Regions from separate parts of the Bradyrhizobium sp. 31Argb genome, predicted to be linked through region 2. Evidence: riboswitches for the same ligand, from Rfam matches in the RefSeq annotation. Region 2 holds a riboswitch; each other region holds the start of a gene.

Region 1 (7,083 bases), on a different contig from region 2:
GGTCCGCGCAAAGCGCGGCCCGATGACAGGCTCCGCGTGAACCCGGAATCCATTTCTCCGCCCGCGTATGCTGCGCAATGGATTCCGGGCTCGCGACTTCGTCGCGCCCCGGAATGACGCGGGGGAGCGATCACGCGCACGCGAATTCCAGGATCATGTTGTTCGCGGGCACGTCTACCGCCTCCTCCAATGACAGACCGACGCGCCCCGCCAGCTTCTCGATATCGGTGATGTCGCGCACGCCCCAGTCGGGATCCTGGTTGCGCAAGGATGTGTCGAACACGGCGTTGCTGAGAGCCGTGTGCTTGCCGTCGCGCTTGAAGGGGCCGTAGATGAACAGCCGGCCGTCGTCGCGCAGGCGGCGTGCGGCGCCTTCGAACAGGCCTTCGGTAACGCGCCAGGGCGCGATGTGAATCACATTGGCGCAGAACACCGCGAGCAGCTTTGGCAGCTCGCCGCCCTCAGGCGCAGCACCGGGCCAGGCCGGATCGGAGAGATCGATCCTCAGCGGCGGACGGATGTTCGGAAGGGCGGCGTATGCGCGCCAGGCCGCGATGCTCTTCAGATGCGCGTCGTTGAGATCGCTCGGCCACCAAATGATGTCGGGGGTCCGCTCCGCGAAATACACGACGTGCTGGCCAGTGCCGCTGCCGGCCTCCAGCACGTCGCCGGATCGACCCAAAAGAAATTTCTCCAGCACTGCCCAGATCGGCTGATGGTTGCGATGAAAGGCCGCCGCATCAAGCCGGCCGTCGGCCCCGACCCGCCCGCCGTCCTTGCCGAATTCAACCACAAACTCTGGCATGATGCTCTCCTTTGCCTATCGTACAAAACGCAACACCGTAGCGATCCTGCTATTCCGCGCGCGCCGTCGCAATGCGCGATTTGGGCGCGCCTTCATCATAATGGTTACGGCCGTAGCCCCGGATGAAGCGGAAGCGTAATTCGGGGCGAGCGCACCCATCTCTCCGCTCGTCATTCCGGGATGCGCCGAAGGCGCAGGCCCGGAATCCATTGCGCCGCATGCGCAAGTGGAAGAATGGATTCCGGGTTCTCGCGGAGCCTGTCATCGGGCCGCGCTTTGCGCGGACCCGTTGGCGAGCCCCGGAATGACGAGCTGAGAGATAGATTGCTTCGCTGCGCTCGCAATGACGGGGGATGGAGCTACCGCGCCACGCGCTGCAACTCCTTCGTCAGCAAGTCCAGCGCGTCGGCGAGCATCACGCCGCCGCAGACGGTGAGACGTTCGGGAAGCACAATGCGTTTCTCCGGCGGATAGAAGTGCTCCAGCGCCGGATGCAGCAGGAAGGCGCGGCCGTTGTCTTCGGCGCGGTCACCGGCCTCCGACACCAGGATGAAGTCCGGTCTCAGTTGCACGATCGCTTCCAGCGAGGCGTAGCCGCCGGCTGCGACGCCGAGGTCGCCGGCGGGATTGAGGAGGCCAGCTTCGATGAGCAGCGACGACACCAGGCTGTCGCTGCCGGACACCCAGCCACGGCGCGCCAGCGGCAGCACGCGATAGTGCTTGCCGGTCGCGGCCTCGCGCGCTTGGGCGATCGCGGCGTCGAGCCTTGCAATCGCGACCTTTGCGCGGTCCGGATGCTGCACGATCTCGCCCATCTCGCGGATCTGGTCCTTCACCTCGTCCAGCGTGCGCGGCACGCTGAACTCGACGAGATGAAGGCCGTTTGCTTTCAAGAGCTCGCGCGTTGCGCGCTTGTCGAACAGGCTGGCGACGACGATGTCGGGCTTCAGCACCAGCACGTCCTCCGCGCCGCCGGAGAGAATCGGGAAGCGGCGCGCCTTGTCGGCGGCGAATGATTGCCAGGCCTCGCGGGAGAATCGGCTGAGGCCCAGGATCTGCTGGGGATCGGCGAGCGAGAGCAGCAACTGATCGCTGCAGACGTTCATCGAGACGATGCGCGGCGCGCTCGCCGCAAGCGCGACAGTGGTGGACAGGGCGAACGCTGCAAGGAATGCAGCGAGGCGCCGCATCAGATCTCCGCCCACGGCACGATCACCGTCTCGCGCTGATATTCGGCGCGGAAGGCGCTGATACGAAACACGTCGGCCATCACTGCTTCCGACAGCGCGTCCGCGGGCGCGCCCTGCGAGGCGAGGCGGCCCTGCGACAGCACCAGCGCATGGTCGGCAAAGCGCGCGGCAAGGCCGAGGTCGTGCGTCACCACGATCACCAGCACGCCCTTGTCGGCTGCCGCACGCAACCCCTTCATGACGTCGATCTGGTGGCGCGGATCGAGCGAGGCGGTGGGCTCGTCCGCCAGGATGATCGGCGCCTCCACCGCAAACACGCGCGCCAGTGCGACGCGGCTGCGCTCGCCGCCGGAAAGCTCGGTGACGCGGCGCTCGGCGAACTCCATGACGTCGGCCGCCTGCATCGCCCGCACCACCGCCTCGACATCGCGCGGGGACAGCCGTGCCGGATCGGTGGCACCATGCGGATAGCGGCCGAGCGCGACGATGTCGCGCGCGGGCAGCGGCCAGTGCACCATGTGCCCTTGCGGAAGATAGCCGAAGCGTTTGGCCCGTTCGCGCAGCGGCAGCGCGGCGAGCGCCTCGCCACCCACCTTGATGACACCATCGGAGGGAATGAGACCGGCGAGCGCGCGCAAGAGCGTGGTCTTGCCGGCTCCGTTCGGACCGACCAGGGCGACGAGATGACCTGAGGCGAGTTGCAGCGACACGTCGCTGAGCACGCGGCGGCCGGCGAGCGCGACGTTAAGATGTTCTGCGACAAGCGCCGTCATGCGACGCCTCCGCCGAGCGCGCGGCGCTCGCGTACGATGAGATAGAGGAAGAACGGCACACCGATGATCGAGGTCAGGACGCCGACCTTGATGTCCGAGGTCGACGGGATGATGCGCACCGCGATATCGGCCGCGAGCAACAGCGCCGAGCCCGCGAGCGCGCTGGGCACCAAGAGCCGCGCCGGGTCGTGGCCGATCACGGGCCGCATCAGATGCGGCGCGACCAAGCCAATGAAGCCGATGGTGCCGGTGACCGCCACCGCGCCGCCGACGCCGAGCGCAACGCCTGTGATCACGAACAGCCGCAGGCGGCCGACATCGACGCCGAGACTTTGCGCGGTCTCTTCGCCAAGCGTGAGCGCACGGAAGGCGCTGGCCTGCGACAGCAGGATGGCCGCGCCGGCAACGATGAACGGCAGCGCCAGCGCGACATGCTGGAAGCTGCGATCCTCCAGCGAGCCGAGCAGCCAGAACGCGATCTCCAGCACCAGGAACGGATTGCTGGCGAGGTTCATCACCAGCGCCGTCGCAGCGCCCGCAAGGCTCGAAATCGCAAGCCCGGCGAGGATCAGGATCAACAGCCCCGCATTGCGGCCAGCGATCGCGAGCAGCACGAACACCGAGCCGAACGCGGCGATGATGGCGGCGACCGGCAGCGCGTAGGAGCGGACATCGGCCAGCCCGAGCGCGATCACCAGCACCGCGCCGAACGCCGCCGATTGCGGCGCGCCGAACAGCGAGGGCGAGGCTAAGGGATTGCGCAACAGGCCCTGCAGCGCCGCGCCTGACAGGCCGAGAATGGCGCCGATCGCGAACGCCAGGATGGTCCGCGGCAGGCGGATCTCGCGCACGATCACCTGCGTTACATCGCTGCCGCCACCGAACAACGCCTCGATCACCGTCAGCGGCGACAGCCGCACCGGGCCGGTGCCGAGCGAGATCAGCATCAGCACGGCAACCAACGCAATCATCGCAACGGTCGCCCCCAACCGCCGCCGCGCGGCGAGACCCGCCGCTATCGTGAAATCCTGTGCACTCATCGCGCCCTGCTTCTTGCAGCGAATTCGGTGGCAGACAAGCGACACCGGAACAAAAAAGCGTATTGGGGATGGGGCGCCGCAGTTTCGCCGGGATTGACTCGGGCGTCGCCAAAATCCTAGATGGCCCCGACGGTTCCTATCGGGATCAAAAGGGAATGCGGTACCGGGAAACTTCCCTCAAGCCGCGGCTGCCCCCGCAACTGTATGCGGTGAATCCTTCGTCTTATGCCACTGGGCGTCTCGGTCCTGGGAAGGCGACGAAGGGTAACGACCCGCGAGCCAGGAGACCTGCCGTCTTACGTGGTCACACGCGACGATGTCGGTCGGGGAGTACAGGCATTTGCTTCACCTGAAGCGCGAAACGCGATGGTGAGCCTCGGATCGCTGTGACGTGCCACTGACGTCATACCGAGGTCTCGCCGATGTTCTCTGCTATCACCGCCACCAAGCAACGCCGGGCACTCCTGCTCGCGTCGAGCATGCTGGCGCCCGCCTTGTACGTTTCTGCCGCGCAGGCGCAGGAAGCGTCCTCCGAACAATTGCCACCGGTCGAGGTCAGAGCGCCTGGCGACCACAACCGCACCCGTGCCAAGCCCGCTTCCGACGGCACTCCAGGCCCCCGGCGTCCCGCGCCGGGCCAGGTGCCGACCACCGCGCAACCGGCCGGCGGCGCGGGCTCGGGCGGCGGCGCCGCTAGCGGAGCTTCATCCGGTGGCAGCGGCGGCAGCCCGCAGTTCGCCGGCATCGTCGGGACGTCCTCGACCGTGATCACCGCCGACGACATCGCGCATTCGCCATCGCACACCTTGCCGGAGATCATCGCGCAGGCGCCCGGCGTGCAGCTTCAATCGCTCTATGGCGGCGTAAACGGCGCCAAGACCTCGGTCGACCTGCGCGGCTTCGGCGCGTTCGCCACCGCCAACACGCTGTTCCTGCTCAACGGGCGGCGCCTCAACGACATCGACATGGCGCAGGTCGATCTCTCGACCATCCCGCTGGATTCGATCGAGCGCATCGAGATCACCCGCGGCAACAGCGGCGCCGTACTCTACGGCGACAACGCGATCGGCGGCGTGATCAACATCGTCACCAAGACCGGCATCGGCGGCCCGCCGGTCTCGATCCGGGGCGAAGCCGGGTACGGCTCCTTCAACCAGCGCATGGCCGCGATCTCGACCGCGATGAATTCCGGGCCATGGTCGGCGTCGTTCTACGGCAACGGCATCAAGTCCGACGGCTACCGCGTGAACAATGCGCTCGACCAGCGCAACGGCGTCGGCAATCTCAACTACACGACGCCGGACCTGAAAGCATTCCTGACGGTGACCGGCGACGACCAGAAGCTGGGCTTTCCGGGCGGCCGGATCGTCGACCCATCCGCCGGCATCAACCAACTCGTCACCGACCGCAGGGGCGCCGCCACACCGTTCGACTACGGCAACCAGCAGGGCGCGAGCGCGACGGCTGGCTTCACCAAGACGCTTCTGAACGGCGTCGACCTGATCGTCGATGGCGGCTACCGCCAGAAGGACACGCAAAGCGGATTCTTCGGCGCCTCACCATTCATCAGCGCGACATCCACCTACAATGACGCCGCGCTGCAGACCTGGTCGATCACGCCGCGGCTGAGCATCAACAATTCGATCTTCGGGATTCCGTCGTCGATCCTGACCGGCATCGACTATTACGACGCGACGTTCAACCAGCAGCGCGGCGCGTTCCGGGGCGTGCCGCCGATCCATACCTACGACCTGTCGCAGCAGTCGCTCGCCGGCTATTGGATGCACACGGTCGGCCTATTGCCCACGACCGATTTCTCCTATGGCGCGCGGGTGCAGAACACCTGGCTCAACGCGCGCGACCGCTACGATCCGAACGCGCCGTTCGCCTTCGACGCGCAGGCGACGCCGCTCGACCAGAGCGAGACCAACTACGCGCTGCATGTCGGCGTCGAGCATCGCTTCACCGAAATGTTCTCGGTGTTCGCCCGCGCCGCGCACGCCTTCCGCACGCCCGATGTCGACGAGCGCGTCTCGACGGGTCCCGCGTTCGACGCCTTCTTCAATCCGCTGCCGCAGAATTTCCAGTTGAAGACCCAGACCTCGCATGACGTCGAAGGCGGATTCCGCGTCAAGACGGGCCGATTCCAGGTGCAGACCAGCGTCTACAACATGGACCTCGAGAACGAGATCCATTTCAATCCGGTGCTGTTCTTCAACGTCAACCTCGAGCCGACCCGGCGCTATGGCTCGGAGACGCAGGCTTCGCTGCGCGTCAGCGATACCGTGTCGCTGCGCGGCGGCATGGCTTACACGCGTGCTGTGTTCCGCGAGGGACAGTTCGCGGGCAACGACGTGCCGCTGGTGTCGCGCTACACCGGCAATCTCGGCGTGACCTGGAATATCTGGGACAACTATCTCGTGCTCGATGCCACGCTGCGCGCCTGGAGCTCGCGCGTCATGGATAACGACCAGGCCAATACGCAAACGCGCATTCCGGGCGATGCGACGATCGACCTCAAGCTCAGCGGCGCCTATGAGCATTTCTTCTGGTCGGTCAGCGTCAACAACCTGCTCAATGCGCTCTATTACGACTACGCCATCGCCTCGAACTTCACGCCCGGCCGCTTCAACGCCTATCCGCTGCCGGGCCGCACTTTCCTCGTAAAGGCCGGCGCGACGTTCTGAAGCAATCGGCCGGTCCGTGGCCTGCGCGCGGACCGGCTTGTCCCGCCCGAATCAGCCATTATGTCGTGATGGCGGGAGATCGATATGGGCGGGATCGGGAAGACAAACCAACCTCCAAAGCAGGAAGGCGGCAAGCCGAAGCCGCCGCCTCCACCTGCGCGCCACGACGAGGACGACGACTACGAAGACGGCGACATCGCCACGCCGAAGCGCGATCGCTACGGCCCGGACGACGAGCCGTTGTGAGACGCCTCCCGTCATTGCGAGTGTAAGCGAAGCAATCCATCGCGCCGCTAGCGGAGACGTGGATTGCTTCGCTGCGCTCGCAATGACGGGGTGAGAGCGTTGCCCAGAATTGTAGGGTGGGCAAAGCGCAGCGTGCCCACCATTTCACGGGCGGTGCAAGGGAAGGTGGGCACGCTGCGCTTTGCCCACCCTACGGCGGCTACGGCGGCTGATGCAGTCCGGCGAAATCCTCGCGCTCGATCTTGCGGATGCTCTTCAGGTCGAGCAGATGCGCGCCGAAGCCGCCGCGGGCGACCGTCCTTGCCAGTTTCGGCGAGACCAAAGTGAGGCCGGCCGTCATCG
Region 2 (7,083 bases):
CGATCGAGATCGAGCCAGAGCCTGCGCCGATATCCCACAACCGTTCGCCCAGTCGCGGCGCCAGCGCCGAAAGAGCGAGCGCACGCACCGGCCGCTTCGTCATCTGGCCATCATGCGCGAAGAGATCGTCCGGCAGCCCCGAACTGCGGGTGATGCCTTGTGCTCCGCTGGCCTTCAGCGCAACCGCGACCGGGCCATCGGCCAAATCACCGGCATAGCTGTCTGCGCGATGCTGCATGATCTTCTCACGTGGGCCGCCCAGCGCGGCGAGGGTCCAGAACGACGATGCGTCCCACCCCTGCTCTGTCAACCATCTCGCAAGGTCACCAGCCGCCCTGGCATCGCGCACCAGGCAAATGATCTGTGCGCCGCGCGCGAGATGCGGCACGAGCCGTTCGAACGGCGCGGCGTGCAGTCCGAGACAGATGACGGACTCAAGACGCCAGCCGAGCCGCGCTGCGGCGAGCGAGAATGTCGAAGGCGCGGAATGCGCGATCCACTCGCCTGCCTCGAGCTTCTCCGCAAGACTGCCGCCGACGCCATGCCAGAACGGGTCGCCCGAGGCGAGCACCGCCGTCGGGCGGCCGCGGCAGCTCAGCACAGCGTCGGCATCGAACGGCACTGGCCAGGGCCGGGTGCGTTCGGTTATGCCTGCGAGCGCAAGATGGCGCTCGCCACCAAAGACGGTTTCGGCTTCAAAAAGCGCCTTTCGGCTTGCCTCGGAGAGGCCGGCAAGGCCATCCTCGCCGATACCGATGATGGTCAGCCAGGGATCAGCCATGACGCGCGCCCTCATTCTGGGCGGAACGACTGAGGCCAATTTGCTCGCTGCAGCAATTGCGCGGGCGGGCCTCGAAGCGATCTACTCCTATGGCGGACGCACCCGCAACCCCGCCGACCAGCCACTGCCCACCCGCGTCGGTGGATTCGGCGGCGCGAACGGACTTGCCGACTATATTCGCCGCGAAGCCATTACGCATGTCGTTGATGCAACCCATCCGTTTGCGGCCGAAATGAGCCGCAACGCGGCTGCCGCGTGCGCGGCAAGCGGAACGCCTCTGATCGCGATCGAGCGTGTGCCTTGGGCCAAGGCGACTGACGATAACTGGATCGAGGTTGCGGATGTCGCGTCCGCCGTCGCCGCCTTGCCGGAAAATCGGGCGCGCGTCTTTCTTGCCATCGGCCGGCAACACATCGCGCCGTTCGGCGCGAAGCCGCAGCATGCCTACACCTTGCGATTCGTCGACCCGCCCGAGGGCGCACTGCCATTCGATGCCGACGTCATCGTGTCGCGCGGGCCATTCACTCTTCAAAGTGAGCTGGAGATGATGCGCACGCGCGGCATCGAATGGATTGTCGCCCGCAATTCCGGGGGCGAAGGCGCGCGCGCAAAAATCGACGCTGCGCGTGCGCTCGGCCTTCCCGTGATCATGATCTCGCGGCCGCCTCTGCCTGAGCGGACGCGGATGGAAAGCGTGGCCGAGGTGATGCAATGGCTCGGTCATCGGGCGTGCCTCGGCGCATAGACCCAGCGGCCAACGCGTCGCGTCGCCGAATTGCCGATGATCACGAGCGTACGCATGTCGGCCATCTCGGGCAACGCCTCGCTCAATTTGATCATTTCAATCCGCTCATCGGGTGTGCTGACCGCGCGCGCGAATATCACGAGACGGTCGCCGCACCCGGCCTCCTTCAACACTGAGAGCGCGCGTCCAAATCCCTCCAGCCGGCTCGCCGAGCGCGGATTGTACATCGCGATGGCAAAATCAGCTTCGGCCGCAAGCCGCAGCCGTTTCTCGATCACCGCCCACGATTTCAGATTGTCGGAGAGATTAATGGCACAGAAATCGTGTCCGAGCGGCGCGCCGGCGCGCGCGGCCGCCGCCAGCATTGCGGTCACGCCAGGGAGCACCCGGATCGGAAGCCCCTGGTATTGCGGCGTCTCTTCGAGCGCTTCGAACACGGCAGAAGCCATCGCAAAGATGCCGGAATCGCCAGAGGATACCAGCACCACGTTGCGTCCCTCTGATGCCAGCCGCAAAGCGTGGGCTGCGCGTTGCAACTCCATGCGATTGTCCGACGGATGGAACGTGAGCCCTTCGCGCGGCGCTACGCGCGCGACATAGGGCGCATAGCCCAGAATGTCGGTCGCGGTAGCTAGCGCGGCCGTCACCTCCGGCGTGACCAGCGCCTCATCGCCCGGCCCAAGTCCCGCGATCGTCAGCGATCCCGTCATGCGATGTTGTCCGCGCGCCATCCCGTTCCATGCACGAGCACGATTGCAAAATAGGGGCAATCGGTTTCCTCGACATCGACCAGCCGCGCGACACGCTCGCCCGGCATGGTGCCGCGCTCGACCAGCCAGGCATCATTGAGACGACCGGCGGAGGCGAGCGCACGGCGCACCTTTTGGAGGTTGCGCCCGGTCTTCATGACGACGAGCGCGTCCGAATTGCGCATCCGCCGTTCGAGTTCATCCTCCGCCATTGTGCCCATCAAGACGGTCGTCACGTCATCGCCCAACGCAATCGGCTGACCGACCACATTCCAGCAGCCGGCCATGCCCGGAATGCCCGCGATCACCTCGATCTCGACGCGGCCTCGCAGGCCCGCGTGCAAATGCATGAAGGAGCCATAGAAGTAGGGATCGCCTTCGCAGAGCACGACGACATCGACCGCGAGCGCAAGCCGCGCCAGACGCTCCGCCCATTCTTCATAGAAGCCGGCGAGCACGCGAAGGTAATCCGGACTGTCGAAGGAGAGCTCGGTGGTGACCGGATATTCCATCGGATATTCGGAGACATTGGCGGCCAGCATGCCTTCGACAATGCGGCGGGCCTGACCGGGACGCCCTTTCTTGCGGAAATAGGCGACGTGCCTGGCTGCGCGCACCTCGCGGTCCGCGCGCACGCTCATCAAGTCCGGATTGCCTGGCCCGAGGCCGCAGCAAATGATGCGCCCCATCGCTATTCGCTCCGGCTCGCGAGCGCGTTCACGGCGGCGACGGTGATCGCCGAGCCGCCGAGGCGTCCTTCAATTGTCAGGGCGGGCGCCGGCGGATCGGCCATCAGCGCGGCCTTGGATTCAGCCGCGCCGACGAAGCCGACCGGACAGCCAATGATTGCAGCCGGCCTCGGGCAATCGCGATCCTCCAGCATGTTGAGGAGGTGAAACAGCGCGGTGGGCGCGTTGCCGATCGCGACAAGGGCGCCATCGAGGTGCGGTCGCCACAGTTCCAGTGCCGCGGCCGAACGGGTATCGCGCATGGATTGTGCCAGTACGTGAACGGCGGGGTCGCCGAGCGTGCAGACGATGGCATTGACCGCCGGCAACCGCGCGCGTGTAATGCCCTCGGACACCATACGCGTGTCGCAAAGTACGGGCGCGCCGGCCTGCAGCGCATCCCGCGCCGCCGCCACCATGCCGGGCGTGAAACGGATATGGGCCTCGAGCCCTACCATGCCGGCGGCATGGATCATGCGCACGACCACCTGTTCTTCATCGGGCGTGAAGCGCGTCAAGTCCGCCTCGGCGCGGATGGTGGCAAAGGACTGTCGATAGATCGCTGCACCGTCGGTTTCATAAATGTGCGGCATCAGCGTCCTCCCGCCAGCATGGAGGGATTTTCGATGATGACGCCGTGGCTCAAGCCACGCATAACTGGCGCGGCGCGCGGCGAGCCGTCGCGGATGAGATCGAATCCGGCGCTGGTCGCAACCAGCGTGATCGCGGTCGCCCCGGAATGCGCGCAGCCCTTGGCGCAGCCCGAAACGTGGAGGCGCGCGTCCGCGGCGATGTGCGGCGCAAGCGCGGCAGCCAGCGTGCGGGTATCGGCAAGAGCCTCGCGGCAGCGCGGCGCGCCGCTGCAAGCGATGACGCGAAGCGCTGGGTCATCGGCCTCGGTGATGAGGTCCGCACCGCGCGGCATCGTGCGTGCTCCCTCAGCAAGAATCATCCGCCACGGTGTCATACGCAACCCTTGCGCATCTGCGGCAATAAGCCGAAGCGCCGAATGGGGCAGTTGCCCGAATGCGACGCCGACCATCGCACCCAGCGGACAAAGACCGGGACGAGGCACAGCGATCGTCGGTGCGGGCTCGGTCCTACCGAGCAGTGCATCCGGCAATCTCGCGCCGGCCATGATGTGGGCGGCCATGCGCCCTCGCCTGCCGCTGGTGCCGCCTGAGGTAATGAACCATTCGGCAAGCGCGACTGCAACGCTCACAGCGTCGCCGCGCGTAACGGAGCGACCAAACTCAGCGCCATCGGCGCGCACCAAAAGGCCGCCCGCGCGGCCACGCTCGATCCGAATGTCCGCGGATGCGCCAGCAAGCACCCGTTCCTTGCCGTCATCGACAGCGAAGCCAAATTTGGTCGGAAGAGCTAGCCCACTGCCGGCAAGGGCCTGCTCCAGTTCGGCTGCGAGCGAACGCGTGTCATCGCCTATGCCCCAGAACGGTGTCACCAGGATGTTGCGATGCGACTCGGCCTCCGGATCATGGTCAAGCAGCTTCAATTGGGCGAGACCGTCGAGCAGAGACAAGTGTCCCTGATCACTCACGCCTCTGATCTGGAAGTTGGCCCGGCTGGTCAAGTCGATCAAGCCGTTGCCGTAACACTCTGCCAGATCAGCCAGCCCTGCCGCCTGTGCCGCATCGAGCCTTCCGCCATAGGGGCGCACGCGGACCACGAGCCCGTCGCCTGACTGCATCGGCCGCAACGCGCCAGGGCACCAGCCCTTGATAGCGACCGTACTCATGACGCCTCGCGCGGCGCAGCCGCGATCGAATTTCGGCGCGTCTTCCAGAGTGATGCCAAGCCAGTGACGACCGTGACAGGGACTTTTGCGAGCGTGTTCATTCCGCGGCTTCTGGCAGGGCGGCGATAGGTGGAATGCGAGCGAGCGATTGTTTGCGGAAGATCTCCGGCCGGCTGCGCCATGGCACGATGCCATCGGGTGCCGCCGCGTAAGCTGACGCGCCGGCAATCACGTCGTGCGCGTTGCCATCGGACAAGCGACCGTAGACATAGGACCACCGTCCCGGCGCGCTGAGCGCGACCGAGCAGCCCTGGTTACAGGCGGACAGGCATTCGACGGGAACGACGACGCCGTCAGGCACGCCCGCGTCGAGAATAGCGGCATGCAGGCGCGCACCGGGCGTAATCTCGCCTTCCCCGAGCGTCTGGCCCGGGCGGCATGTGATGCAAACGTGAAGAGTGACGATCATCGCCCCTTCCTGAATTGACGGCGGGAAGCGATGAGGTGCACGAACCGTCCTTGAGGAGGCTTCGCTTTCCCCGTCGCGGAACACCCCGTCCGCCGGTCTCAACGTTGCGCTGGCAGGTCTCCCGGCTTGCGGAGCAGGGTCTTTCCCTTCGATCCCCGCCTTCCCGATCCCCAGGGGATCAGTGGCTTCGGGCATCTCTCCGGTCACGGTCGCGGGGGCGGCTGCTTTTCAGGCCAAGCCGTTTGGCTCGAGCCCTATCGCATTCCCTCTTCGCCTGTCGCAGAACAGGCACCAACGCGGGCCGACCATTTGCTCTGGGCCGCAACTTGTCAAGCCAAAGGGACCACGCCGGATGATGTCCGAACCAGATGCCGCCGAGGACGGGGACATCGTCGCGCCCGAGGGCTCCACCGACGCCCGCCAGGCCATCAAAATGGCGAAAAAGGAGATGGTCCGCGAAAGATCAGGGCGACCAAGGACGGCGAAGAGGGACTGATCGGGCGCAGGTGATAAGCCAGGGCTAGCTCGGTAAAGCTTTCGTCGATCACTAGACGGCCGACACGCGGCAGGATCGAAAGAAGTTCACTCTGATCATGATGCTTTCCGTCGGGATCGTTCGGGTTGACCACGATCGCGAGCTCAGCCCTCGCGAGCGCCTCGAGTTCCCGCCGCGATGGTCTCGTGATACGCTCGCGGACCGCTGAGCCGCTCGCCGAGCGCTCCAGCTATGGCGGCTTCGAGCCAGCCGGCATTAATCGAGCGGCGCCGGTTCGCATCGCGCATCATGCATGACCACCCTGCGAAGACCGGGGCGCGCAGCACGAAGAGAACAGCGGTCAGGCGAGCTGGAATGAAGTTTGCCACATCATCGATGCGCGCGCCGCAGCCCAACCAAGAGCTTCGTGTCGCGGCGTATGATGGCCGATCATAGAGTCCAGTGCGTTGATCGCCTTGTAGCCGGCAATGCCAGGTACCCCACCCCGACCAAGCCGGGATTTCTACTTCAGCAAATATGCGCCTGCGAATTGTTCGGCCATCACCGCACGTTCTTCTTCAGTTTGACCCAAATGCGACATCGACCCGTGATGGTCCTTCGCATCCAGCGTATGATGGTCATTTCGATTTAGCACCTCCTCCATCCCTGCCGGATCAGGCTGCGTTGTCTCGTCGAGGATCGGCATGGGCATTTCGGTGGCAGGGCCTGGCGCGGCGAACGCTAAACTAGTCACAACCGATAGCGGAATGCCGAGTTGCACTCGGGGGAAGCTCCCTTCGAGGGCGTGATCGCGGCCTCGTGGGAGGGCCGCTACAGGTCACCTCCGCGGCCGAAGTCTCTCCGCGAAATCATCAAGCAAAAGGAAAGCAATGAGCGCGATTGACCACTGGTGAGTCGTGCGACATACGGATCTTTCTTTACAGGCGTCTCTGGTTGCTCAAATATCTTCTGCGGTGGGTCAGATATCCCCCTCCACATCTGTCACAGATAGGGAGGCTCTTCTATGATCCTATTCAGGATAGTCTTCGCAGTAAGCGCTATCTTGCTAACCAGGGATGCATTTGCGGAGCCGGGGAATCTGGATCGGGACAGCCCCATTTCGCTTTGGGTCGCCAGCAGACTGCACCGATCTGGGAATGACATACGTGGGGAGTGATTCAAAAGGGGACGGTGACAAATGCTGGACTGGAACGAAAGTGTATTGTTCAGGTTATCCCGCCCCTGAAGTTGCATTCATCGGTTATGATGCTTGTGACGGTTTTCAATGTCATCGAACGATGTGCGGTAGCAATCCCAGTCCGGGTCCGAGGGTAATCGCAAGTGAGTCTTGGTACTTCTGTCCTGCCTGCGGCAGTGCAA
Region 3 (7,083 bases), on a different contig from region 2:
AGGCGGTCGCCATAACGGCGTGGCCCGGCCAGCGCGAGACTGAGCGCACCTGCCATGGCGCTTTCCGGCCAGCCCGCATTCGGCGACCTGTGCTTTGAAGCGTCGCGCCACACGATCTTGAAGGCCTGCGCCGTGGAGCCGCCTGCGATCGGCGCGACGAGCGCGATCAGGATGGCGGCCAGCCTTGCAGGAGCGAGGTTGAGCAGATCGTCAAGCCGCGCCGCTGCCCAGCCGAAGGATTCGTAGCGGGGACTGCGATGGCCGATCATTGAATCGGCAGTGTTGACGACCTTGTAGACGAACAATCCCGGCAGCCCGAGCAGCGCCAGCCAGAACACCGGCGCGACCACGCCGTCGGAAAAATTCTCCGCGCAGGATTCGATCGCCGCGCGCGAGACGCCGCTGGTGTCGAGCTGTTCCGGATCGCGGCCGACGATCATGGATACCGCGCGCCTTGCCCCGGCAAGTCCACCGTCGGTGAAGGCGGAGACGACCCGGCTGACGTGCTGATAGAGGCTGCGCTGCGCGATCAGGATGGAGGCCACAAGCCCCTGGGCTGCTTGCCCGAGCAGTGTCGATCCCAGCGCGGCTTCCAGCAGCAGGCCTAGGCCTGCGCAGATCGCGACCAGCACGCCGGTGGTTAGGCATCCCGCGGCCTTGCGCTGTGCGGCCGACCATTGCTCGCGGTTTAGCGCGCGATCGAGCATGTTGATGGCCGAGCCCATCAGCGCCACCGGATGCGGAAAGCGGCGCCACAGCAAATCCGGATCGCCGATGAGCCCATCGAATGCGATCGCCAGCACCACGATCAAGATCGTCTCGCTTCCCGCCAGCATATCATCGCGCCACGCGGCTTAGTTCGGAGACGAGGCGTTCCAGCGCCTCCGAAAGCATCGGCCCACCGCAGACCGTCAGTTTCTCGGGGATGACCAGGCGTTTCGACGGCGGATAGAAACGTTCAAGCGCCGGATGCAACAGGAAGGCTTCACCTTCGTCCTCCGCGAAGTCGCCGCTGTCAGATACAAGGAGCAAATCGGGTCTCAGTTTAACGATCGCCTCCAGCGACGCAAAACCTCCAAGCTTGTAGCCGAAATCGCTTGCCGCGTTCTTGAGGCCGATCGTGGCCAGCATGGAACTGATCAAGCTGCCACCACCCGAAACCCAGCCGCGCCGCGACAAGGCCAGCACGCGATAGGGGCGCTGCGATACCGCCTCCTTAGCGTGCTGGATTGCCGTGTCGAGCCGCTGTATTTCCGATGCGGCGCGATCCGGCTGGTGGACGAGTTCACCCATTTGCCGAATCTGGCTCTTCACGTCCTGCAGCGAACGCGCCGCGTCGAATTCGACCACGCGCACGCCCTTGTCCTTCAGCAATTCCCGTGTTGCACGCTTGGTGAACTTGCCGGCAACCACCGCGTCCGGTCGCAATATCAGGACATCTTCGGCTTCGCCTGATAGTCGAGGGTAGGCTGCGGCCTTTTCCGCGTTCCAGGAGCGGGCGCGGTCGCGTGAATAGGGACTGAGGCCGAGAATCTGGCTTGGATCGGCCAGCGCCAGAAGCAGTTGGTCCGTGCAGACATTGATGGAAGCGACGCGTGGTAGATCGGCTGCATGAGCGGCATGTCCTCCGAGCAATGCTGCCAGCAACGCGAACGTTGCGCCGATCGCCGGCCGCAGTAGGCCAACAAGGGTCTCGCGCAGGAGCGCGATTGATGGCATGAAGCGATCATGAAGCACGGCGGTGATCTGACGGAAGCCATTGCGCGCCATGGCGGCGAGCCTGCGGACTGGCTCGACCTGTCGACCGGGATCAATCCCTGGCCGTGGATGATTCCGCATCCCATTCCAGGCAGTGCATGGACGCGCTTGCCATCGCGGGCCGACGAGCAGGACCTCCTCGCCGCGGCGCGCCAAGCTTACGGCGTACCCGACGATGCGGATATCGCGGCCGCCACCGGCACCCAGACGCTCATTCAATGGATCCCGTATCTCGCAGGTCCCGGAGCGGTTGCGATCGTCAGTCCGACCTATGGCGAGCATTCGGCGGCGTGGAGCAGCGGAGGCAGGGAGATTCTCGCAGTGAATGATCTCTCCGCGCTGCCTGAACGCGCCATTCACGCGGTCGTCGTCAACCCCAACAATCCGGATGGACGTATCGCCGATGGCGGGGCGTTTCGGCACGTTGCCGAGCGGCTCGACCGCCGCGGAGGCTGGCTGGTTATCGACGAGGCCTTTGCCGATGTCGATCCCGCCATCAGTGCGGCCAGAATGAGCGCCGACCTTCCCATCCTCGTGCTGCGTTCCTTCGGCAAGTTCTATGGGCTCGCGGGGCTTCGCCTTGGCTTCGTGATCGGCCGACGCGACATCGTTGAACGTATCTCGGCGGCGCTGGGTCCATGGCCAGTCTCCGGCCCGGCGCTCCACCTGGGCACGGCCGCCTTGCGGGATCGATCCTGGGCCGACGAGACGCGCGTGAAGCTCGCTCGCCAGTCGAGCAAGCTGGATCATGTCCTTACAGAGGCCGGCCTTCAGCTTGTCGGAGGGACCACGCTCTTTCGCCTTGCCTCCCATCCCGATGCCCCGAACTTGCACACCGAACTGGCACGATGCCACATCTGGTGCCGCAGCTTCGACTGTGCACGCGAATGGCTGCGATTTGGCCTTGCGTCGGACGATGGTCTCGATCGCCTGGCTAGCGCGTTTCGCTCGATCGGATAGCGCATCCCGCGCGCTCATCATCACATCCGTTTCACCAGTGGGCACTGAACCCGGCGTAAGCCGCAGGCCCGGTCGTGCCGTAGTTGTACACTTCCTGATAGTGCTCGTTGAAAATGTTCTCGCCGCGCAAGTACACCTTCCAGGTCTCATCGATCTTGTATTCGGTATAGAGGTCGACGCGGACGTAAGGGTCCAGTGGCTGCGTCTCGTTTGAACCGCTGTAGCGTTTCGACACCGCGAGCACGCGCGGCTCGATCAGCCAATCCTTGATCGGTGTGATGGGGAACGAGAATCTCGCCAGGTTTTCCGGCCGGCGCGCCAGCGTCAGGCCGGTCGAAAGATCCTTGGCCTGCAGGTAGGTATAGGCGGCGTTGAATTTCAGGTAGCCCGGCAGGATATCGACGTTGACCCCGAGCTCCAGTCCGTCGGTTTCGGCGCGCGAGACGTTGACGTAGTGCCCGAGCGGATGCGCCGCATCGGTCACAAAGTCGATCAGGTTGCTGAACCGGTTGCCGAAGCCGGTCAGCGAAACCACGACGCGGCCTCCGAACAGGCTTTGGTCGATGCCGGCGTCGTAGCCGAAGCTTTCCTCGGGGCTGAGCGCGGAATTGCCGTAAGTCGGCGCATACAGTTGATAGAGCGTTGGCGCCTTGGCGCCTGTCCCGGCGCTCGCATGCAGCTTGGTGCCGGTCTTCGCGATCGTGTACGCCGCGGTGGTTCGCCATGTCTCGAACCGTGCGACGTCAACGACGTCGTCAACCCGGCCGCCCATCGTGATGTTGAGCCGCTCGCCGATCGGCAGTTGCCACAGTGCGAAGACTGAATTCGTGTCCTGTGTCCCGGCGAGCTGTGGCGTCGGCGCGCCGGCAATCGGCAGCAGGTTGGTGGTGGAGGTGCTCGCCGTTTCATGCTGGACGCGCGATCCGATGATGAGCGATCCGAGCGGGCCGACCTTCAGGTTGCCCTGATATTCCAGGCCTGTGCTGTCGCCGACGAAATTGGAGAGGATGGAGGTCGTGTTCTGCGGCAGCTTGTTGGTCTTGTAGGTGACGTCGTCGAACGAGCGATCGATGTGCGTTTCAAACGCGCTCACGCTATGGGTGAGGATGCCACCGAACGTGTCGAATGAGGCGCGTCCTCAGACCTGCTCGAGAAGGCGCGTCGCGCTCGACGGCGTGTCCGGGAACGTTCCGCTGGCCTGGTCGTAGGCGGACCGCGTGAACGAGGCCAGCATGCCCGTCTCCAGGCGCACGCCTTCGCCGGCGTCGTAGCCGACGCGTGCTGAGCCGCCGACGCGGTCGAAGCCGTCGCGCTCGAGGGGACCATACTTGGCTTCGAGCGCGGGGATGCGATAGCCGTAGCGTGAAAAGCCGTTGCTATGCTGCCCGTTTCCCGTGAATGCGTAGGACCACGGCCCCGAGGTTCCGGTCAGCGATGCGCTGCTGCTCGCCGTGCCGTAGCTTCCTCCCTCGGTGCTCACGTCGAGCTGTGCTGGACCGGCGCCCTTCTTGGTGATGATGTTGACTACGCCACCCATCGCGTCCGATCCGTAGAGTGCGCTCTGCGGGCCTTTCAGCACCTCGATCCGCTCGATCGCGCTCGGGGCGAACATCGCGAAATCGAAATCGCCACTGGCGGCGGTCGGATCGTTGACCCTGATGCCATCGATCATGACCAGCGTCTGACCGGTATTCGCGCCGCGCAAGCGCACATTGGTCGTTGCGCCTGGCCCGCCGCTTTCGGTGATATCGAGCCCGGGCACCGTCCGCAGCGCGTCGACGAGCGAGGTCGGATTGCTGGTCGCGAGCACTTCGTGCGTGACCACGCTAACCGAGCTTCCGGTACGGCTCGCCGGCTCCAGCGTACGGTCGGGGGTGACAACGACTTCGGGAGTTGCAGGAGCGGCTTCGGTACTGGGCGCTGGGCGCGCAGGACCAGTCGTTGAAGACCTTTCCCTGTTCCTCGTGGGAGGTTTGGACCGGACCTCCGGATTGATGACAACAGCAGGAAGCTGTTCGGGACCCGATTGGGCCATCGCGCCAGTGTGACTGCATGCGACAACGGCCGCACACCCGGCAAGAAAACGCCGCAAGCTCATAAATGCCCTTCCGCCGACCCACCGTCGAACGAGTTGATACTCGTCAACGGCCGGTCTCCTGGCTCGCGGTCGTTTCCCGATCCGCCTTCCCAAACCTGCTTGGCAGGTCCAGTGGCATTCGGATCGCAAATATCCGCTTACAGTTGCGGGGGCAGCCGCGGCGTTGGGAAGATTCCCGCACCGCGTTCCCGTTTCACCCTACAAGGGCACCGATGACGCGCGCAAAGAAGCACAAGGCGGAGCAAAACTCAAATCGATAACGATCAGAACCCAACAGCATTTTTCCAGATCGCTGATAGCGGCGACCTGAATGACGAACACAGAAAGTTGCTGACAGGCGAAAGGACGGCAGATGGCCAATCCTACAGCCTTATGCGAGCATGACATGTCACCCACACGCGGCGCTAGACCTGGATGATTCTGCTGACGTGAGCATCGACAGATTCAACGGAGGAACAGGAAATGTCGCTCCCATGCAAACTCGAACGCAGCCTCCTCAGCCACGACGAATACGAGACGATCCGCCTCACGCATCATCCCGCCATCTATGACGTCGAGCCGACCGATCTTGCGGACATGCGATCCCGCTTGCGCAAGATGCGCGATAAGGAGCGAACGCTCGGCCGACAAAAGCGGCGAGAGACGCGCGGAAAAGGTCAAGCTCGCGGCGCGAACTTCCCTGGAACCGCCGAGCGCCCTTCGGAACGCAAGCAGGTCTTTGCCGCAGCACTGAAGCGGGTAAACGGCGAGCTCAGGCGTCTTCACAACCTGGCAGCTCGGATCGCCAATGTCGAAGCGGCTCGAAAGGCTCTCGCGCTGCGAGCCGCGAGCTTTATTCCCTATCCCTCCGCCGGATCCACCGCCAACGAAGGCATGGTGCCGCGCTTGAGCACGCGCCGAAGAAAGATCGTCACGGGCGCGCGAATCGGACGAGTGTCGCAGGCGACGAAAGTCGCTCAGGCAATCCGCGATGCGCGAGGTGCATGAGCCTGCGCTGACCGGCCCGGGCAAGCTCGATCGGCCAAGTTAGCGGTAATCTCAGCCGTCAAAACGATCCAAAAACCGAACCCAATATCAAGACGGCAACAAGTGCGATAATGCAACTGACGATCACGGTCATCACCGTGTCGAGATGGCTTTCACGGTGAGTCAGACCACTGATTTGCAATAGCAGCAACACCGTGCCGTTGTGGGGGAGGGCGTCGAGAGTGCCCGCGCTCATCGTTGTTATGCGATGCATCAATTCGGTATCGATGTGATGCTCCGTGCCAAGACGCAAGAAGTCGTCGCCAAATGCATTGAGCACAATTGCCATACCGCCAGAAGCAGTACCAGTCAGCCCCGCCAGCACATTCATAGAGACAGCCAATGAGACCAGCGGTCCTCCGGAAATCGAGAATACCGCATCGCGAACCGTCGCAAATGCCGGCAACGCGGCAACCACTGCGCCGAATCCGACAAGACTAGCGATCATCAACATCGGCAAGGCTGCAGAATTCGCCCCGGCGTCGAGACTTTCGCGCAAGGATGGCAAACGTCGGAGGTTGATGAGAAGGACCGTCAAGTTTGCCGCCGCGAGAGCCACGACAACTGACCAGACGCCGGACACGGCCCCGATCGTAGTACCGCCCCACTCGGGCTCGGACAGGAACGAAAAATCGAGGCGCGGGAATACGACAAGCGACATCAAGAAATTCGTGAGGATAACGACGATGAGGGGCAGTACGGCCAGGGCGAAGGGAGGCACATTCTCGGCCTGCTTGCCGTGCGGCAACTCGGCCGGGTCGAAGTCGCCCGCCGGCGCCGCTTGCTCGCGAACCATCTCGTCAACGACAGGAGTGGTATCCGCCTCGCCTCCGTAACCTTCGCCAGCCTTGCGCGCGGCAGCCTCGGCCCGGCCGAGCCACCACATGCCGAAGGCGAAGATGATAGCGGATGCGATGATACTCAGCCCGGGGGCCGCGAAGGTGGTGGTGCCGAAGTACGGCATCGGAATGGCGTTGTTGACCGAGGGGGTTCCCGGCATCACTGACATGGTGAACGTGAATGCACCGAGGCCGACCGTTGCCGGCAACAAGCGGCGCGGGATGTTCGCGGCCCGGAACATCTCGTGAGCCATGGGCGCCAGCACAAAAAATGCGACGAACACACTCACGCCGCCGTAGGTCACAATAGCCGAGGCGATCACCACCGCGAGGATCGCGCGGCTGGCTCCCAACTTGTTGGTCAAATACTGCGCGATGGAGCTGATCGAACCGCTGTCGCCC
Region 4 (7,083 bases), on a different contig from region 2:
TTCACCGGCTTCGTCGTCAGCGACTGCGCGAACTGCCACCATTCGACTGTCATCGGCTGCGGTCGTGAGACATCGCCGTAGAGGATCGGCGGCCGGACGCAGCGCGAGCCGTAGGACTGCACCCAGCCGAGTTCGGTGAAGGCGAAGCCGGAAAGCTGCTCGCCAAAATACTGCACCATGTCGTTGCGTTCGAACTCGCCATGGACCAGGACGTCGAGCCCGATATTCTCCTGCCAACGGATGGCGCGCGCGGTCTGATGCTGCAGATAGGTCTTGTAGGCGGTATCGCTGAGTGCGCCCTTGGCATGCGCGGCGCGTGCGTTCCTGACATCGGTCGTCTGCGGGAAGGAGCCGATGGTCGTGGTCGGGAAGCGCGGCAGGTTGAACCGCTCGCGCTGCACCTCGACGCGCTCGGCGAACCGGCTGGCACGATGGCGCGTGCCGTCATCGATGGCGGCGAGACGCTGGGCAACCTTCACATCGTGAATCCGCGGCGAGATCTTGCGCGCGGCCGCGGCGGCATCGGATGCTCGGATCGCTTCGGACGCATGGGCCCGGCCACTTCCAAGAGCCGCGCCGAGGGCGGCAAGTTCTTCGAGCTTCTGCGCCGAGAATGAGAGCCAGGTCTTCACCTCGGGATCGAGCTTCGTCTCCAGCGCGAGATCGATTGGCACATGAAGCAGCGAGCACGATGGCGCGATCTGGACGTGTTCCTTGCCGAGCTTTGCGACAACGGGCTCGAGCTGATCGAGGATCCGGCTCAGATCCGCGCGCCAGACATTCCGGCCGTCGATCACGCCGAGCGACAGCACGCGCTGCTTCGGAACATCCATGAGATCGCCGAGCTGTTCAGGCGCGCGCACGAGATCGAGATGCAGGCCGGCGACCGGAAGGTCAAACGCGACCGCACGATTGCCGCCGAGCCCGCCGAAGCAGGTCGCCAGCATGATCCTGATGTCCGGCACTGCTTTGGCGATTCCGGAATAGGCGCGCCGTAGGGCTTGCTGAGCTGCGGCATCCAGATCAGTTGCGAGACAGGGCTCGTCGATCTGCACCCATTCCGCGCCGCGGGCAGCGAGCTCGCGCAACACTTCGATGTAGACCGGCAAGAGCCTGTCGAGCAGCGACAGCGTGTCGAAATGCGCGTCCTTGGACTTGGCCAGTTTCAGGAACGTGACCGGGCCGATCAGCACGGGACGCGTCTGATAACCCAGTGCCTTCGCCTCCTCATACTCTTCGATCGGCTTGCGCGAGGCGAGCGCAAAATACTGGTTCTTGCGAAGCTCCGGCACCATGTAATGATAGTTGGTGTCGAACCATTTCGTCATTTCGAGCGCCGCCACGCCGTGCGCGTGATGGCCATGTCCGCAGGCCTCGTCATGCGCGTCGGCCTTGGTGCCGCGTGCCATCGCGAAATAGGTCGCAAGCGGCACTGCGCCGCCGGTCCAGCCATAGGTTTCCGGGATCGCGCCGACCATCGCGCAGGTGTCGAGCACCTGATCGTAGAACGAAAAATCGTTCGACGGGATCACGGTGATGCCGAGCTTCTTCTGCCGCGCCCAATTGGCCGCACGGAGCCCGATGCCGGTTTCGATCAGCGTCTTTTCGTCCGATGCGCCGGACCAAAAGCGTTCCAGCGCGAATTTCAGTTCACGGCGCGGACCGATCCGCGGCGTTCCGAGAGATGCAACAGCAAGTGAAGTGGAAGACATTGGCTTAACCCCATGAGTTGGGGGCAAAGGCCGTAGTGACACGTCTGGATTCCCTGCGCGAGGTGTGCACGGAATCGCAACCGCACCACCGGGACACCCCGCCCGAGGACGTGTATGTTGTCGAGGCAGGTCTCCTGGCTCGCGGGTCGTTGCTGCGGTCCGGCCTTCCCGAAGCTTTGCAGGCTTCAGTGGCAATTGTGGACCGCGGCTCGCCGCTTACAGTTGCGGGGGCAGCTCCGGCTTTACACCGGCTTCCCTCTTAGCTCCGGAAAAGATCTCTCCGAAGAACCACGACGCGTTCACTTACCGGCAAGATCGCGCGAAGGTCAACTCGGATGACATCACGTGCGCGTGGCGCCGGTTGTTCACAGCATCGACGGCATGGACCGAAATTTTTGCGCTTCGCCCATACGTCCCATTGACACCATTCCACAAATCGCACCAGATGTAGCTGTCACGGTCCATCATGACGCAAGGAATGGTGGCTAAGAGGGAAGCCAGTGATCGCGCATTTATCGCGAGAATCCGGCGCTGCCCCCGCAACTGTAAGCAGTGAGTTGCTCCCGACTTTAGACGTCACTGATGCGGCATCGCATTGGGAAGACGGGGAGTAACGCCGACCTGCGAGCCAGGAGACCTGCCGTGACAGCAAATAACGTCCACGGGCGGGGTGTCCCGGCGGTCGCTTGCAGGCTCATGCCGGTGCGCCGCCGGCATCATCACGCAGCGTCGCCTCCGGCATCCGGCCCCAACAAACATCACGGGGTCTGCAAGATGTCACTCTCTCTCGATCGCGAAGCCACCGCGTCGTCTCTCATTCACCTGCGCCCCGAATCGATCGCGGCGCCGGAGGCGCGGCTGCCGATGCAGGTGATCCGCCGCAACGGCACGGTGTCGCAATTCGATGCCGGCAAGATCTCGGTGGCAATGACCAAGGCCTTCCTCGCGGTCGAGGGTCATACGGCGGCAGCGTCGCGCCGCGTGCACGAAGCGGTCGAGGAATTGACCGCCGAAGTCGTCGGCGCGCTGTCACGCCGGATGAGCGAAGGCCGCACCTTTCATATCGAAGACATCCAGGACCAGGTTGAACTGGCGCTGATGCGCAGCGGCCATCACAAGGTGGCGCGCGCCTACGTGCTCTATCGCGAGGAGCGGGCGCGGCAGCGCGCCGAGCAGCAGGCCGCGAAATCAGCAAAGGCCGCGGCCGGCCCAATCATCCACGTCACGCTCGCGGACGGCAACAAGGTGCCGCTCGACCATGCGCGGCTGGCGATGATCGTCGGCGAGGCCTGCGCCGGGGTCGACGGCGTCGATGCCGCGCCTGTGGTGGCAGAAATCCAGCGCAATCTGTATGACGGCATCAGCCAGGATGAACTCGCGCTCGCCAGCGTGATGGCGGCGCGCACGCTGGTTGAGCAGGAGCCGAATTACGCCTATGTCAGCGCGCGCCTGCTGCTCGACAAGCTCCGCACCGAAGTGCTGTCCTTCGTGCAGGGCGCACCAACCACTGCGTCGCAGGCGGACATGGCCGTGCGTTATGGCGAATACTTCCCGGTCTACATCAAGGCCGGCATCCGCGCCGAATTGCTCGATCCCGAGCTCGGCCGCTTCGACCTGAACAAGCTCGCCGCGGCGCTGAAGCCGGAGCGCGATCTCGCGTTCCAGTTCCTCGGCTTGCAGACGCTTTATGATCGCTATTTCCTGCATGTCCGCGGCGACCGGATCGAATTGCCGCAAGCCTTCTTCATGCGTGTCGCCATGGGTCTGGCATTGCGCGAGATCGACCGCGAGGCACGCGCGATCGAGTTCTACAATCTCCTGTCCTCCTTCGACTTCATGGCGTCGACGCCGACGCTGTTCAATTCCGGCACGCTGCGGCCGCAACTGTCGTCCTGCTTTCTCACCACTGTTCCTGATGATCTCGACGGCATCTTCAAGTCGATCAAGGACAACGCGCTGCTTGCCAAATATTCCGGCGGCCTCGGTAATGACTGGACCCGCGTGCGTGGGCTTGGCGCGCACATCAAGGGCACCAATGGCGAGAGCCAGGGCGTGGTGCCGTTCCTTAAAGTTGCCAACGACACCGCGATCGCCGTCAACCAGGGCGGAAAACGCAAGGGCGCGGTCTGCGCCTATCTCGAGACCTGCCACATCGACGTCGAAGAATTTTTGGACCTGCGCAAGAACACGGGCGACGATCGTCGCCGCACCCATGACATGAACACCGCCAACTGGGTGCCCGATCTCTTCATGCAGCGCGTCGAGGCCGATGGCGCATGGACGCTGTTCTCGCCGGACGAGACGCCCGATCTGCATGATCTCTACGGCAAGGCTTTTGCCGAGCGCTACGCGTCCTACGAAGACAAGGCCGCGCGCGGCGAGATGCGCGTATCCAAGAAGATCCGCGCGGTCGATCTCTGGCGCAAGATGCTGACCATGCTGTTCGAAACCGGGCATCCCTGGATCACCTTCAAGGACCCCTGCAATTTGCGTTCGCCGCAGCGCCATGTCGGCGTGATCCATTCCTCCAATCTCTGCACCGAGATCACGCTCAACACTTCGGACGAGGAGACCGCGGTCTGCAATCTCGGTTCGATCAACCTGCTCAACCATATCGGCGAGCGCGGGCTCGACTCGGTCAGGCTGAAGCGGACGGTCGCGACCGCGATGCGGATGCTCGACAATGTCATCGACATCAATTTCTACACCATCCCCGAGGCACGGCGCTCCAACCTGCGGCACCGGCCGGTCGGCCTCGGGTTGATGGGATTTCAGGATGCGCTGCATGTGCTTCGTATCCCGCTTGCGTCCGACGCGGCGGTCACCTTCGCCGACACCAGCATGGAGGCGATCGCCTATCACGCGATCTCGGCTTCCGTCGATCTCGCCGCCGAGCGCGGCCGTTATCCGTCGTTCGAGGGATCGCTGTGGAGCCAGGGCATCCTGCCGATCGATTCGATCGAGCTGCTTGCCGAAGCGCGCGGTGAAGTCGCGATGGACCGCTCGCGCACGCTGGACTGGGACGGCTTGCGCGAGCGCGTCAAGACGGTCGGCATGCGCAATTCCAACGTGATGGCGATCGCGCCGACGGCAACCATCTCCAACATCTGCGGCGTGGCGCAGTCGATCGAGCCCGCCTACCAGAATCTCTATGTCAAATCCAACATGTCCGGCGACTTCACGGTCGTGAACGCCTTCCTGGTCCGCGATCTCAAGGCGCGCGGGCTGTGGGACGAGGTGATGGTCAGCGACCTCAAATATTTCGATGGCAGTCTCGGTGCGATCGACCGCATCCCCGATGATGTCAAGGCGCTCTACGCGACCGCGTTCGAGATCGACAGCGCCTGGCTGATCGAGGCGGCGGCGCGGCGGCAGAAATGGATCGACCAGTCGCAGTCGCTCAACCTCTATATCGCCAACCCCTCCGGCAAGAAGCTCGATGCGCTGTATCGCCTGGCCTGGCAGCGCGGCCTGAAGACGACCTATTACCTGCGCTCGCGCAGCGCCACCCATGTCGAGAAGTCGACGCTGAAGGGCACCGACGGCAAGCTCAACGCCGTTACAGTTGCCCCGGCGATGTCCACCGCCCCGGACTTGTCCGGCGCCATCGCCTGCTCGATCGACAATCCCGAATGCGAAGCCTGCCAGTGAACAGCGGAATAAGGAATAACACCATGCTCGACTGGTCAGAGCCCACCGCGCCCGCGCGCCACGCGGCCATCCCCGTCATGAACCTCGCCGCAGCCGGCAACCAGACCGGCCTCGGCGCCATCGATCGCCATGGCGGCCGTGTCTCGGTCGACGACAAGCGGATGATCAACTGCCGCGCCGACGTCAATCAGTTGCTGCCGCTGAAATACAAATGGGCGTGGGAGAAATATCTTGCCGCCTGCAACAACCACTGGATGCCGACGGAAGTCTCGATGCAGGCCGACATCGCGCTGTGGAAATCGCGCGACGGCCTGACTGAGGACGAGCGCCGCGCGATCAAGCGCAATCTCGGCTTCTTCGCGGCGTCCGAAAGCCTCGTCGCCAACAACATCGTGCTGGCGATCTATCGCCATCTGACCAATCCGGAATGCCGGCAATATCTATTGCGGCAGGCATTCGAGGAGGCCGTGCACACCCATACTTTCCAGTACATCGTCGAGAGCCTGGGGCTCGATGAAGGCGAGCTGTTCAACATGTACCGCGAGGTGCCCTCGATCACGGACAAGGCGGCATGGGCTCTGAAGCATACACAGCATCTGGACGATCCCGATTTCAGGACCGGGACGCCGGAAGCCGACCAGGCGTTCCTGCGCGACCTCGTCGCCTTCTACGTCATCTTCGAAGGCATGTGGTTCTACACCGGCTTCGCGCAGATCCTCTCGCTCGGCCGGCGCAACAAAATGGTCGGGATCGCCGAGCAGTATCAGTACATCCTGCGCGATGAATCCATCCACCTGAACTTCGGCATCGATGTCATCAACCAGATCCGAATCGAGAATCCGCATCTTTGGACGAAGGCGTTCCAGGAGGAGATTCGCGAGATGGTGCGGACGGCGGCCGAGCTCGAAGCAGCCTATGGGCGGGACACCATGCCGCGCGGCTTTCTCGGATTGAACGCGGCACTCTGCGAAACCTACATGCACTTCATCGCCAATCGCCGTTGCGCCCAACTCGGGCTCGCGCCGGTATTCGATGAAGCCGACAATCCCTTTCCCTGGATGTCGGAGGCGATGGACCTGAAGAAAGAGAAGAATTTCTTCGAGACCCGCGTGATCGAATACCAGAACGGCGGCGCGTTAAGCTGGGAGTAACCAAGGTCCCGGCGGTGGGACCCCTTCTTTTTGTGCATTCCAGACGGCACAAATCCGTCTTGCCAGACGCCATGAATAGGTGTTCATCTTTTGCAGCGATCCGCGCTCGATCGCCCAAAATAGTGAAGTCTCGTTCGGCCGATCCCGAGCCGGCGAGAGCCTGGGGACGGGAACCGCGCCATGGTCTATCGGCGAACCCATCAAGTGGTAAAGCGGCTGGCCGCCCGGCGCAGCGCCATTCTGGCTGCGGCACGCGAGGCGGCGGCGGATGGCGGCATGGCCGCGGTGCAGATCGCCCCGGTTGCGGTCCGCGCCCATGTCGCGGCCGGAACCGTGTACCGCTATTTCCCGTCCAAGGCCGATCTGATCTCCGAACTGATCGCCGAGGTCTCGCGCGACGAGCTTGCCGCGATTCGCCGGGCGGCCGATGCTGCGCCGGGGCCGTCCTCGGCGCTGGCCGCCGCGGTCACCACGGTTGCCGTCCATGTGCTGTCGCAGCGCAAGCTCGCCTGGGGCATCCTGGCTGAGCCTGTCGATGTCGACGTCACCGCCTCGCGGCTTGCCAGCCG

The links. A riboswitch is a leader RNA that binds a small molecule or an ion and turns the genes downstream of it on or off. The one in region 2 is predicted to bind cobalamin.
Region 1: linked by a shared signal. The riboswitch ahead of AAFX91_RS31960 (TonB-dependent receptor) and the one ahead of AAFX91_RS27450 (DUF1636 domain-containing protein) in region 2 are both predicted to bind cobalamin.
Region 3: linked by a shared signal. The riboswitch ahead of AAFX91_RS00705 (TonB-dependent receptor) and the one ahead of AAFX91_RS27450 (DUF1636 domain-containing protein) in region 2 are both predicted to bind cobalamin.
Region 4: linked by a shared signal. The riboswitch ahead of metE (5-methyltetrahydropteroyltriglutamate--homocysteine S-methyltransferase) and the one ahead of AAFX91_RS27450 (DUF1636 domain-containing protein) in region 2 are both predicted to bind cobalamin.

Annotation. Positions count from the first base shown of each region.
Region 1 is NZ_JBEGDB010000240.1:5,248-12,330, reverse strand. Features, by position in the region: gene AAFX91_RS31980 (DUF938 domain-containing protein) at 131-805, opposite strand; gene AAFX91_RS31975 (ABC transporter substrate-binding protein) at 1,165-1,995, opposite strand; gene AAFX91_RS31970 (ABC transporter ATP-binding protein) at 1,995-2,768, opposite strand; gene AAFX91_RS31965 (FecCD family ABC transporter permease) at 2,765-3,739, opposite strand; cobalamin riboswitch at 3,922-4,119, shown strand; gene AAFX91_RS31960 (TonB-dependent receptor) at 4,231-6,495, shown strand; gene AAFX91_RS31955 (hypothetical protein) at 6,580-6,741, shown strand; gene AAFX91_RS31950 (hypothetical protein) at 6,941-7,083, opposite strand, start outside.
Region 2 is NZ_JBEGDB010000175.1:434-7,516, reverse strand. Features, by position in the region: gene AAFX91_RS27480 (bifunctional cobalt-precorrin-7 (C(5))-methyltransferase/cobalt-precorrin-6B (C(15))-methyltransferase) at 1-781, opposite strand, end outside; gene AAFX91_RS27475 (cobalt-precorrin-6A reductase) at 780-1,526, shown strand; gene cobJ (precorrin-3B C(17)-methyltransferase) at 1,502-2,236, opposite strand; gene AAFX91_RS27465 (precorrin-2 C(20)-methyltransferase) at 2,233-2,964, opposite strand; gene AAFX91_RS27460 (precorrin-8X methylmutase) at 2,967-3,596, opposite strand; gene cobG (precorrin-3B synthase) at 3,596-4,759, opposite strand; gene AAFX91_RS27450 (DUF1636 domain-containing protein) at 4,857-5,228, opposite strand; cobalamin riboswitch at 5,322-5,539, opposite strand; gene AAFX91_RS27445 (hypothetical protein) at 5,657-5,857, opposite strand; partial or broken gene AAFX91_RS27440 (CobD/CbiB family cobalamin biosynthesis protein) at 5,910-6,205, opposite strand; gene AAFX91_RS27435 (hypothetical protein) at 6,227-6,409, opposite strand.
Region 3 is NZ_JBEGDB010000002.1:31,874-38,956, forward strand. Features, by position in the region: gene cbiB (adenosylcobinamide-phosphate synthase CbiB) at 1-836, opposite strand, end outside; gene AAFX91_RS00690 (ABC transporter substrate-binding protein) at 838-1,719, opposite strand; gene cobD (threonine-phosphate decarboxylase CobD) at 1,729-2,718, shown strand; gene AAFX91_RS00700 (TonB-dependent receptor) at 2,750-3,811, opposite strand; gene AAFX91_RS00705 (TonB-dependent receptor) at 3,857-4,816, opposite strand; cobalamin riboswitch at 4,847-5,045, opposite strand; gene AAFX91_RS00710 (hypothetical protein) at 5,405-5,803, shown strand; gene AAFX91_RS00715 (GntP family permease) at 5,862-7,083, opposite strand, start outside.
Region 4 is NZ_JBEGDB010000061.1:25,422-32,504, reverse strand. Features, by position in the region: gene metE (5-methyltetrahydropteroyltriglutamate--homocysteine S-methyltransferase) at 1-1,712, opposite strand, end outside; cobalamin riboswitch at 1,819-2,020, opposite strand; cobalamin riboswitch at 2,153-2,372, shown strand; gene AAFX91_RS14865 (ribonucleoside-diphosphate reductase subunit alpha) at 2,487-5,363, shown strand; gene AAFX91_RS14860 (ribonucleotide-diphosphate reductase subunit beta) at 5,387-6,514, shown strand; gene AAFX91_RS14855 (TetR/AcrR family transcriptional regulator) at 6,695-7,083, shown strand, end outside.